3 regions of the Pseudarthrobacter sp. NIBRBAC000502770 genome follow, and region 3 is predicted to be linked to each of the others. Evidence: riboswitches for the same ligand, from Rfam matches in the RefSeq annotation. Region 3 holds a riboswitch; each other region holds the start of a gene.

Region 1 (3,898 bases), 1.5 Mb from region 3:
GGTGTCCGGAACATGCGCCGCTGGTACACCGAAATCCCCGCGCTGCGCGCCGCGTACCCCGAATTGCAGGTGCTTTCCTGTCATGACGAGTACCTGCTGCCGACAATGTTCGATGTCGACGGGCTGCTCGTCGGCTACGGCAACATCGCCCCCGAACTGCTCGTCGAACTCATCGAAGCCGGCAAGGCGCAGGACTACCCGCGTGCCCATGCCATTCATGAGCGGCTGCTGCCGGTGACCAGGAACGTCTACCACCGCGGGTCCCACATGGAGGGCACCGTCGCCCTGAAGTGGGGCCTCGTTAACCGCGGCATCCTGGACCACGCCACAGTGCGCACTCCGCTCCTGCCACTGCCCGAGGGCGCAGATGCCGAGATTGCGGAAGCCTTCGCCGCCGCCAACATCGGCAAGGTCACCGTCAACGCCTGATCCACGGATCTTGAGGATGGCGGGAGCAACTCCCGCCATCCTCCCCTAGGCTTTAGCCATCTCCACTCTCGGTCAATGAGGACCCCAGCATCAGTGCTGGAGAAGGAGGACTCGCAATGCGCGAGCCGAACAACACCACAACCATGGCTGGCGGCCCCAGCGCCGCCAGGATCAACTCAGAGCTTGTAGCCCGACTCGAACGGCTCCCGCTCACCCGACGGCTGACCCTGATTCGCGTTGTCATCGGGTCGGCCACGTTCTTCGACGCGTACACCGTCCTGGCCATCGCCTTCGCGATGCCCCAATTGTCCTCCGAATGGCACCTCACCGCCGGGGAAATTGGAATGATCCTCTCCGCCGGCTACGTCGGCCAGATCTTCGGATCCCTCTTCTTTGGCCAACTCGCCGAAAGAATCGGCCGCCTTCCGGTCCTGCTCTTTACGATCCTGCTCTTCGTCTCCATGGACATCGCATGCCTTTTCGCGTGGGGCGCCACGTCCATGATCATCTTCCGATTTATCCAAGGCATCGGCACCGGCGGTGAAGTGCCGGTCGCCAGTGCCTATATCAACGAATTCGTGGGCGCCAAGAAGCGCGGCCGCTTCTTCCTCCTCTACGAGGTGATCTTCCCCGTCGGCCTGATGTTCGCAGGCATCGCCGGATACTTCCTGGTCCCGGTGGTGGGCTGGAAGGCCATGTTCATCGTTGGCATCGTCCCGGCCCTTCTCACCATCCCGATGCGTTGGCTGATGCCCGAATCACCGCGCTGGCTCGCCTCCCGGGGCCACGTCCACAAAGCCGAAACCGTCGTTGCCATGCTCGAAAAGGAAGCGGTCGCGGCAGGGCACACCCTTTCTGAGCCCGTGGTGCGTCCTGTTGACCCGAAAGCCACGGCCCGCACTGATTGGCGCGAACTGTTCTCCGGGATCTACAAGAAGCGCACCTTCATGATCTGGATGCTCTGGATCTGCGTCTACATGGTCAACAACGGCCTGGTCACCTGGCTGCCGACGCTCTACAAGCAAACATTCAACCTGCCCCTGCAAACCAGCCTCGCGTACGGCTGGGTCACCTCCGCCGCCGGCGTCGTGGCATCGGTCCTCTGCGCTCTCCTGATCGACCGCGTCGGCCGCAAACGCTGGTACACCGTCGCGTTCCTGACCGCGACCGTCCCGCTTGTCATCCTCACCGCGCTCGGCGCCGTATCCGCGACCCAGGTGGTGGTGTTCGCCAGCATCGCGTACGCCATCCTGCAGACCGTCTCCTTCTCGCTCTACCTCTACTCCGCCGAGCTCTACCCCACCCGGCTCCGCGCCATCGGCACTGGATTCGGCAGCGCCTGGCTCCGGGCAGGCTCCGCTATCGGACCCATCCTGGTCGGTTGGATCGTCGACAACTACGGCATCAGCCTCGTCTTCACGGTGTTCGCAGCCGTAGCCCTCGTCGGCGGCCTCGTCACCATCTTCTTCGCCATCGAAACCAAGGGCAGGGTCCTCGAAGAGCTCTCTCCCTGAGAACCTCCAAGCCGCCTGCCAGCGGCAGCGGCTCGAACCTTCCTGGGTCCGTGCCGCTGCCATTGGCAGTTAAGGCCGCTTTCCGGCCGGGGCGCGGCGCATCCGGGACCGGGGCCGGTCATATCCGGGTGATTGGCGCCGGCAGCCCGCAATCCAGCCCGGCCAGGTGTAAACTTGACCACGCCCAACCGGGCACAACAACAAGCGTTACCCACACCAAAAGCAACACTAAAAACGACAGGGGAGCGCCGCCGTCGGACAACCTGGCATTAGCCGGGCACCGCAGGTGGGCGCTGAGAGTGCGGACAGCCGCAGACCCTCGAACCTGATCCGGTTAGTACCGGCGCAAGGGAGTCGAGTTCTCAAAGTGTCGCGGTTCCACGGCCACAGGCCGCCGGCCGGGTCCACTTTCCCCTCCTGTTTCCCAGGAGGACCACATGAGTACTGCAGCAATCAAGAAGACCACCAGCAAGTCCTGGCGCGTCGTGGACATCGTCGTCGCCGCGCTGGTGGCCATCGCGGGCGGCGTTATTTTCTGGGCATGGGACCAGGGTGCCGCCGCCCTGTCCGCCCCCATGAACGCAGCCTACCCACCCCTGACCGGCCTGCTCGCCGGGGGCTGGATGATTCCCGGCGTGCTGGGAATGCTGATCATCCGCAAGCCCGGGGCCGCCCTGTTCTGCGAGACCGTCGCCGCCACCGGCGAACTGCTGATGGGTTCCCAGTACGGCGCCTCGGTCCTGTTCTCCGGTTTCATCCAGGGCCTGGGCGCGGAAATCATCTTCGCAATCTTCGTCTACCGCAAGTTCAACCTGCCCGTGTCCCTGCTGGCAGGCGCCGCGGCCGGATTCTTCTGCGGCCTGAACGATTCGTTTGCACCGTGGGGCTGGAACATCGCCTACTCCGGCGCCGACAAGCTGGCCTACATTGTCCTCACCACCATTTCCGGGGCCATCCTTGCGGGTGCCCTGGCCTGGGTTGCCACCCGCGGCCTGGCACGCACCGGGGTGCTGAGCTCCTTCGCGTCCCGCAAGGCCGCAACGGAGCCCGTCTTCTCCTGATGGCACCCTCCCAGGACTCCGGCGCGGTCCGCCCCGCCGCCGTCACCGCCCGTGGCTGGGGCTGGCGGCATGCCGGCAGGGCCAAACCCGCCGTCCACGGCCTTGACCTGGACATCGCCCCCGGGGAGCGGGTGCTCCTGCTCGGCCCCTCCGGCGCAGGGAAGTCCACGCTGCTGCACGCGCTGGCCGGCGTCCTGGGAGACATCGACGACGACGGCGAATCAGGCGACGCCGACGAGTCCGGTTCGCTCCGGGTGGACGGAGCCGCGCCCCGCGCCCAGCGCGGCCGCGCCGGCCTGATGCAGCAGGACCCCGAAACGCAGGTGGTCCTCTCCCGGGTGGGGGACGACGTCGCCTTCGGCGCCGAAAACCTCGCGGTGCCCCGCGCCGCGATCTGGCCCCGGGTGCACGCGGCGCTTGCCGACGTCGGACTCTCCCACCTCCCGCTGGACCACCCGACGTCGGCCCTGTCCGGCGGGCAAAAGCAGCGCCTGGCGCTGGCGGGCATCCTGGCGATGCGTCCCGGCCTGATCCTGCTGGACGAACCCACCGCCAACCTCGACCCGGACGGCGTCCTGGAGGTCCGCGACGCCGTGGCCCGCTGCCTGGACAAGACCGGGGCCACCCTTGTGGTGGTGGAGCACCGGGTTTCCGTCTGGAAGGACCTGGTGGACCGGATCATTGTCCTGCAGCCGGGCTCGGCCTCGGATCCCGCCGTGCTCCTGGACGGCCCGCCGGACCGTGTGCTCAGTGAGGCGAGGACCATGCTGGCCGCTGCCGGCGTGTGGGTGCCCGGGTATGTGCCCGCGACCCGTCCCCGCGCCGCCGTCCCGGCCGCGGGAACGGGGAACCTGTTGTTGGCCGCTGAGCAGCTTGCCGTGTCCCGCGGACGCG
Region 2 (3,898 bases), 380 kb from region 3:
CCTTCCGGGAACCACGTGGCTTCCCTGGGTCCTGCCGATGGTCCTGGGCGTCGCCGCTGCCATCGCCGCTGTCGTCTACCTGGGCCGCACGCGCGCCCGCCGCGATACGGAACGCCTCACTGTCATCCTGCGGCGCTGACCGCCCGCAAGTTAGGACATGCGCGTGTGGCCACCACCCTGCAGGGTGGTGGCCACACGCGTATGTTCCGGGTTTCAGAGGAACTCCGCCCTGCCTTCCATCGCCGACGAGGCCAAGGCATGCTCCCGTCGCGGGATGCGCCCGGCTGCCCGGGCCATCCTGCCGGCGAGCACTGCATGCTTGAACGCCTCGCCCATGAGTGCAGGGTTCTGCGCCCGCGTCACCGCCGTGGCCAGCAGCACAGCGTCGCAGCCCAGCTCCATGGCCAGCGCCGCGTCCGATGCCGTGCCAATGCCGGCGTCCAGCACCACCGGCACCGAGGCACGGGACACGATGAGCTCGATATTGTGCGGGTTCAGGATTCCCAGGCCTGTCCCAATCGGGGCTCCGAGCGGCATGACGGCGGTGGCGCCAAGGTTCTCCAGCCGCAACGCCAGTACGGGGTCATCGTTGGTGTAGGCGAAGACCTTGAACCCCCGGTTAACCAGCTGCTCCGTGGCTTCCACCAGTTCGACAGCATCGGGCAGCAGGGTCTGCTCATCGGCAATAACTTCCAGCTTCACCCAGTCGGTCTCCAGGGCCTCCCGCGCAAGCTCCGCCGTCAGGACGGCATCCCTGGCCGTGAAGCAGCCTGCGGTGTTGGGCAGCACCCGGATCCCGTGGTCCACTAACAGCTGGAACAACGAGCCGGTCTCCGCAGTGGAGTACCGGCGCATGGCCACGGTGGTCAGGGCGGTGCCGGATGCCAGGAGTGCAGCGCCCAGGCCGTCCAGGCTGGGTGCCCCGCCGGTGCCCATGATCAGCCGGGATCCAAGGGCGACGCCGTCAATCACCAGGCCGTCGGCGGCCCCGGGATTCCCGGCCGGGTTGATGGTGCCTGTTTCGGTCATGGTGTCAGCCTCCCTGTACTGCTGTGACAAGTTCAATGTCGTCGCCCTCGGCGAGCGCCGTGGCGAACCATTGGCTCCGCGGCACCACCTGGGCATTATGGGCGACGGCGACCCCCAGCTTCCCGCCGTCGGTCGCCTGGCCGTTCGGTGCCAGCGGGCGTCCGGTGACCTGGCTGACGAGCGTGGTGATGGAGGTGCCGTCCGCCACCGTGTGGGTGTTTCCGTTCAGGGTGATGTTCACACTGTCTCCTTGGTGTGGTGGTTTGTGCGGGCGGCGGCCGGACGCGAGAACCGCTCCGGACTGAAGGGCGCCCAGCGCGGGTCGGCATGCCCGTCCAGCAACCCGGCGCAGATGGCTGCGGCAGCGGGAGTGAGCAGCACCCCGTGCCGGAAGAACCCGGTGGCGATGATGAGTCCGGGGACGTGCCCGGCCTTGTCGCCTGCAGATCCGGGGGTCGCCGGAACGCGGCCCAGCAGCGGCGCGTTGTCGGGGGTTCCGGGCCGGGCCCTTGCGGTGCACTCCAGCAGCTCCAGTTCGGCGACGGCGGGCACCAGCGCCTGGGCATCGCGCAGCAGCTGATAGACGCCCCCGGCGCTGACGGCATCGGACAGCGCGTCCTCGCGCTGGGTGGCTCCGATGACCACGGTCCCGTCCTGCCGGGGAACGATATAGACGGGGACACCGTGCACCAGCCCGCGCACCGTGGACGTCACAAGGGGCTGGAGGTGCTGCGGAACGGCGAGGCGGAGGATGTCTCCGTGTACGGGGCGCAGGGGCAGGTCGAGGCCGTCGGGCAGGCCGCCCAGGTCCCCTGCCTGCAGCCCGTTGGCCACGATCGTTTCCGTTGCCAGGACGGTGCCGCCGCCAGCCAGGCTGGCGCCGACGACGCTTCCGCCCTCCCACAGCAGGCCGCCGGCCCGGTCCGGCACGGCATACCCTTCCACTGCCCCTGCCACCGCCAGGCCAGGCTTCCCGCGGACGGCACCGGCGAGGGCCTGCCGGAGGGCAGCCAGCAGGCGGCGGGGATCGACCTGGTGGTCCGCAGGCGTGTCAAGGGCGCAGGCTATCGCGGGGCTGAGGAGTGGCTCGCGTTTGCGGGCGTCCCGTACGGTGAGTGGTTCCACGGCAAGTCCGTTGGCCTGCTGTACGGCGCGGAGGTCCATCAGCGCGCGGCGGTCCGCGGCGTCGGCACCCACGGCGAGTGTCGGCGTCGTCAGGTATCCGGAACCGGAGGTGGCTCCTGCGATGGCTGCGGCGAAACCGGGCCAGCGGGAGGAAGCGTCAAGCATCAGTTCCAGGAGGTCCTCCTCCTGGTAGTGCAGTTCGCTGACGGGGGCCAGCATTCCTGCGGCGGCCCAGCTGGCGCCGCTTCCGGGCGCGTCATCGATCAGGGCCACGGAGCGGCCGGAGCGCTGCGCCTCCCAGGCGATGCCATGGCCCACCACTCCGCCGCCGATGACGGCGACGTCCGCGCGGACCGAGGAACGGGGGGCACTGGACGGCCCGGCACGATGGTCAACGGGGGTGCTCATACGGTTCCTTCCCTACGCCGGCATTAACCGGATCAGGTCAAGCGGTCGGCTCTGACGCCCTCTCAGCCCGGCGCTTTGTGACAGCTGCCGCGGGCTCCCGCAGTACCAGGCCAGTTTAGAGGAACTAGGCTTGCAGGCATGAATGTGTCCGCTTCCTCCCTGCCCGCAGGCCCCCACGCTCCAGCAGCCCCGGCCGGCATAGCCGAAGTTGCCAACGCCGGCCACAACGACGCCCTGAAGGCGGCCCGCCTGTACCTGTGCACCGATGCACGCACTGCGCACGGCGACTTCGCGGAGTTTGTGGACGCCGCGTTTGCCGGCGGCGTGGACATCATCCAGCTGCGGGACAAGACCATCGAGGCCGCCGAGGAACTGGACCTCCTGGCGGCGTTGAAGGAGACCGCGGTACGCCATGGCCGGCTGTGGGCCGTCAATGACCGCGCCGATATTGCCGTGCTGTCCGGGGCACCGGTGTTCCACATCGGCCAAAAGGACCTTCCGCTGGCTGCGGCGCGCACGCTGGTCAACGGCAACGCCGCCATCGGCCTCTCCAGCCACACCACGGGCCAGGTCGACGCCGCCCTCGCTGCAACCGGCGGCCCGTCCGGGCTGGACTACTTCTGCGTTGGGCCGGTATGGGCCACACCCACCAAACCCGGCAGGGCCGCCGTCGGGCCTGAACTGGTGAAGTACGCCGCCGATGCCTCCGGGCAGGCCGGGGATCCGGTGCCGTGGTTTGCCATCGGCGGCATCGACCACGGAAACGTCCGCGAGGTGGTGGCGGCCGGTGCACGCCGGATCGTGGTGGTCCGCGCCATCACCGAGGCCGCCGACCCCGCGGCAGCCGCTGCCTCGCTCCTCGGCGCGCTGGACGGCTGAGACTGCTTAATCCCGGGACTTGGCGCTACGCTGAATTTTGTGTCGCATCATCGGTTGGCCCCTAACGTCCGTGACCACAGGAACGCCTTGGAAGAGGCGCTGGGCCTGCTGCGGACCGAACTTGAGCTGCCCGGGCCGTATCCTGCCGACGCGGTGGAAGACGCCCGGGCCGCCGTCGCGGCGCTGAAGCTGCCGTCCTACGACCTGACCGCCGTCGAGTTCGTGACTATCGATCCGGCGTCCTCCACGGACCTGGACCAGGCAGTCTTCATCGAACCGGACGGCACCGGCTACCGCGTCATGTATGCCATCGCCGACGTCCCCGCATTCGTTGCACCGGGCGGGCCGCTGGACGCCGAGACCCGGCGCCGCGGACAGACGTTCTACGCTCCGGACGGCCGGATCCCGCTGCATCCGGAGGTGATCAGCGAGGGGGCCGGCAGCCTGCTGCCCGGCC
Region 3 (3,898 bases):
CGTCATCGCGCTCATGCGCCCCGGGGTGGCCCTTGGCCAGGTCCGCGGCGTGCGCTGCGATCTTGTACGTGATCACGCCCGTTTTCACGTCGTCCTTGTTGGGCAGGCCCAGGTGTTCCTTCGGCGTGACGTAGCAGAGCATGGCTGTGCCGTACCGGGCGATCTCGGTGGCGCCAATGGCCGAGGTGATGTGGTCATACCCGGGCGCCACATCCGTCACCAGGGGCCCCAGGGTATAGAAGGGCGCACCCTTGCACAGCTCCTGCTGCCGCTCCACGTTCTCGCGGACCAGGTGGAAGGGAACGTGGCCCGGCCCCTCCACCATCACCTGCACGTCGTACTCCCAGGCCCGCTGCGTCAGTTCGGCGAGGGTGTCCAGCTCAGCGAACTGCGCGGCGTCGTTGGCGTCCGCCGTCGAACCGGGGCGGAGGCCGTCGCCCAGCGAGAAGGCGACGTCGTATTTGGCGAAGATTTCGCACAGCTCGTCGAAGTGCGTGTACAGGAAGTTCTCCTGGTGGTGGGCCAGGCACCAGCCCGCCATGATGGAGCCGCCCCGCGAGACAATGCCGGTGACGCGGTTGGCGGTGAGCGGGACATAGCGGAGCAGCACGCCCGCGTGGATGGTCATGTAGTCCACACCCTGTTCGCACTGTTCGATCACGGTGTCCCGGAAGATTTCCCAGGTCAGGGCGTTGGCCTCACCGTTGACCTTTTCCAAGGCCTGGTAGATGGGGACGGTTCCAATGGGCACCGGGGAGTTGCGGATGATCCACTCCCGCGTGGTGTGGATGTCATCGCCGGTGGACAAGTCCATGACGGTGTCCGCGCCCCACTGGGTTGCCCACTGCAGCTTGTCCACTTCCTCGGCGATCGAACTCGTCACGGCCGAGTTGCCGATGTTCGCGTTGATCTTCACCAGGAAGGCCTTGCCGATGATCATGGGCTCGGATTCCGGATGGTTGATGTTGTTGGGAATGATGGCGCGGCCGGCAGCCACTTCGCTGCGCACCAATTCCACATCGCAGTTCTCGCGCAGCGCCACGAACCGCATTTCCTGCGTGATGACGCCCTGCCGGGCATAGTGCATCTGCGTCACCGTCCGGCCGTCGACGGCGCGGCGGGGCACGGGCTGCGCGCCCTTCCACTCCGCGGAGGCGGCGCCGCGGCGGACGGCCGAGCGGCCGTCGTCCAGCAGGTTGCGTTCCCTGCCGCTGTAGGCCTCGGTGTCTCCGCGCGCCACGATCCACTCCGCGCGGAAAGGGTCCAGGCCGCGGACGGGGTCGCTTCCCGGCCCCGCCGTCCGGTACGTCCGGAACGGTGCGTTCGGCTGGCCGTTGGGGGACGGCTCAAGGGCAATTTCCGTCACCGGTACCCGGATCCCGGACGCCTCATCCCCGAGGTAGGCGAGGGAATGCGACTTCAACGACTGGGTTTCCGGCGGCATGGACGCGCCGCCGGGCACCCTGTCAGACGGCTGGAGGGCAGGGTTCAACTGGGTGTTTTGCGTACTCAAGGGAATACTCACTTCCTTCGCCGGCATTACCCGGACAGGTTCAACGGTCGCAGGCTGCGTCAGCCCGATCTCAGCCCCTGCAAGGGCACCCGTGTGGTCAGGAACGAAGCTACCACAGGCGCCTGGAGCGGCCTTGTCATAATTGCGGTGCTAGCCTGGCCGGGCATCGAAAGGAGCCCCATGGCAGGCATCATCAACTTCCCCGGCCCCGTCCTGACCGCACCGGACACGGTGCGGCACGGGCTCTGGTCCGTGGACGGCAGGCTTACGTTCAGCCGGCCGGCGGCTGCTCCGGACCGGGTTTTGGATGGCTGGGTGCTGCCGGGCTTCGTGGACGCCCACTGCCACATTGGGCTTGGGGCCACTGGTCCGGTCGAGCCCGCGGCGGCCAGGGACCAGGCGGAGGCGGACCTTAGCGCGGGAACCCTGCTGGTCCGGGACGCGGGCTCGCCGGCAGATACCCGCTGGATGCAGGGCGGAGTGGACTTCCCGGTGCTGATCCGGGCCGGGCGCCATATTGCCCGGACGCGCCGCTACCTGCGGGGCTTCGCCGAGGAAGTGGAACCCGAGGGCCTCGTGGAGGCCGTCCGGAAGCAGGCGCGCGACGGCGACGGCTGGGTCAAGCTCGTGGGGGACTGGATTGACCGGAGCGCCGGCGACCTGTCGCCGTCCTTTCCTGCCGCCGTCGTACGCGATGCCGTCCAGGCGGCACACGACGAAGGTGCCCGGGTAACAGCGCACTGCTTCGCTGAAGACACCCTGGACCAGGTGCTGGACGCGGGCATCGACTGCGTCGAGCACGCTACCGGGCTCCTTCCCCGCCACGTGCCCCGGTTCGTGGAGCAGGGCGTACCGATCGTGCCCACGCTCATCAATATCGCCACCTTCCCCGACATTGCTGCGCAGGCGGAGCCCAAGTTCCCGCGTTATGCCGCCCACATGCGCGTCCTCTGGGAAGGCAGGATGGAGCGGGTGGCGCAAGCCCATGCCGCGGGTGTACGCATCTTTGCCGGTACCGATGCCGGCAGCGTGATACGGCACGGCAGGATCACGGACGAAATCCTCGCCCTGCACGGCGCCGGCCTGCCCATGGAGGCGGCCCTGGACGCCGCCTGCTGGGCAGCCCGTGCGTGGCTGGGAGCGGACGGGATGGAGGAGGGTGCCCGCGCCGACGTCGTTGTATGCCGGGAAGACCCGCGGGCGGCACCGGAGACCATTACGGCCCTGGAGCACGTGGTGCTGGGCGGGCGGATTATTCGCTGACGAAAAACGGCTCACGGAGGACTTGGAATAAATTGAAGCTTCAAGTAATTTTAATGTGTGAGAGGCCGCCAATGGGACGGCCGCCAATGCTAGGAGCCTTCAATGACCGGATCAGCCAGCAGCCAGGATCTTCTTCCTGCCGACCTCGCCATGGGCACCGTGATGCTCAAGGTGGGCGACATGAAGGTCATGACCGACTACTACCAGCGCGCACTCGGCCTTGAGGTGGTCGCCGAACAGGACGGCGGGCTCTACCTTGGCCGCCTGGGCCGGCCGTTGGTCCACCTTGCGCCGGCTCCCGGACTGCACCTTCCCGGCAGGGGAGAGGCGGGCCTGTTCCATACCGCGCTCCTTTTCGAGGACCAGGCTTCCCTCGCCGCCACCGTCGCCACTGCCGCACAGTACGAGCCGCGGGCCTTCACCGGCAGCGCCGACCACCTGGTCAGCGAAGCCTTCTACTTCACCGACCCCGAGGGCAACGGCATCGAACTGTACTGGGACCGTCCCCGCAGCAACTGGTCCTGGAACGGGACGGACGTGGTGATGGACAGCCTGGCGCTCCCGCCGCAGCGCTACCTCGAGCAGTACCTCACCGAAGAGTCCCTGGAGGGACAGCGGCAAACGGCCGCCGGCGTGGGACACGTCCACCTCCAGGTTGGCGATGTGCAGACCGCCCGGGATTTCTACGTGGGCACTCTGGGGTTCGAAAAGACCGCAGGCTGGCACGGGCAGGCACTGTTCGTTTCCGCAGGCCGCTACCACCACCACATGGCCATGAACGTCTGGAACAGCCGCGGCGCCGGTCCGCGCAAGGACACCCTTGGGCTTGGCGAGGTGCTCATCGAGGTTCCGTCCGGGGACGACGTCGGAGCGCTGACCGACCGCCTCAAGGTTGCCGGGGTGCCGGCCCACCACACCGGCTCGGAGCTTCGGTTCGAGGATCCGTGGCGCAACCGTATCCGCGTCGCCGTCCGCTGACCGCTGCGGCCTCCTGCGCCACTCCGCGGGAGGCTGGTCCGGCGTGCGGGGGCGGCCCCGCAGCTACTAGGCTGATTCCGTACGGCCGGGCGGCAGGAAGTGTCCGGCGCGCAGTTCCGCCAACGGAAGAAGGACACGAGCCAT

What was found. A riboswitch is a leader RNA that binds a small molecule or an ion and turns the genes downstream of it on or off. The one in region 3 is predicted to bind thiamine pyrophosphate.
Region 1: it holds a riboswitch for thiamine pyrophosphate, as region 3 does, so the genes downstream of both, NIBR502770_RS16470 (ECF transporter S component) here and thiC (phosphomethylpyrimidine synthase ThiC) in region 3, are expected to answer to the same signal.
Region 2: it holds a riboswitch for thiamine pyrophosphate, as region 3 does, so the genes downstream of both, thiO (glycine oxidase ThiO) here and thiC (phosphomethylpyrimidine synthase ThiC) in region 3, are expected to answer to the same signal.

What each region holds. Positions count from the first base shown of each region.
Region 1 is NZ_CP041198.1:3,440,781-3,444,678, reverse strand. It holds gene NIBR502770_RS16480 (dihydrodipicolinate synthase family protein) at 1-429, shown strand, start outside; gene NIBR502770_RS16475 (MFS transporter) at 546-1,943, shown strand; TPP riboswitch at 2,173-2,313, shown strand; gene NIBR502770_RS16470 (ECF transporter S component) at 2,381-3,004, shown strand; gene NIBR502770_RS16465 (ABC transporter ATP-binding protein) at 3,004-3,898, shown strand, end outside.
Region 2 is NZ_CP041198.1:2,336,081-2,339,978, forward strand. It holds gene NIBR502770_RS11145 (hypothetical protein) at 1-139, shown strand, start outside; gene NIBR502770_RS11150 (thiazole synthase) at 214-1,029, opposite strand; gene thiS (sulfur carrier protein ThiS) at 1,034-1,270, opposite strand; gene thiO (glycine oxidase ThiO) at 1,267-2,562, opposite strand; TPP riboswitch at 2,555-2,673, opposite strand; gene thiE (thiamine phosphate synthase) at 2,701-3,441, shown strand; partial or broken gene NIBR502770_RS11170 (RNB domain-containing ribonuclease) at 3,481-3,898, shown strand, end outside.
Region 3 is NZ_CP041198.1:1,961,004-1,964,901, reverse strand. It holds gene thiC (phosphomethylpyrimidine synthase ThiC) at 1-1,513, opposite strand, end outside; TPP riboswitch at 1,509-1,616, opposite strand; gene NIBR502770_RS09465 (amidohydrolase family protein) at 1,694-2,776, shown strand; gene NIBR502770_RS09460 (VOC family protein) at 2,879-3,754, shown strand; gene NIBR502770_RS09455 (hypothetical protein) at 3,897-3,898, shown strand, end outside.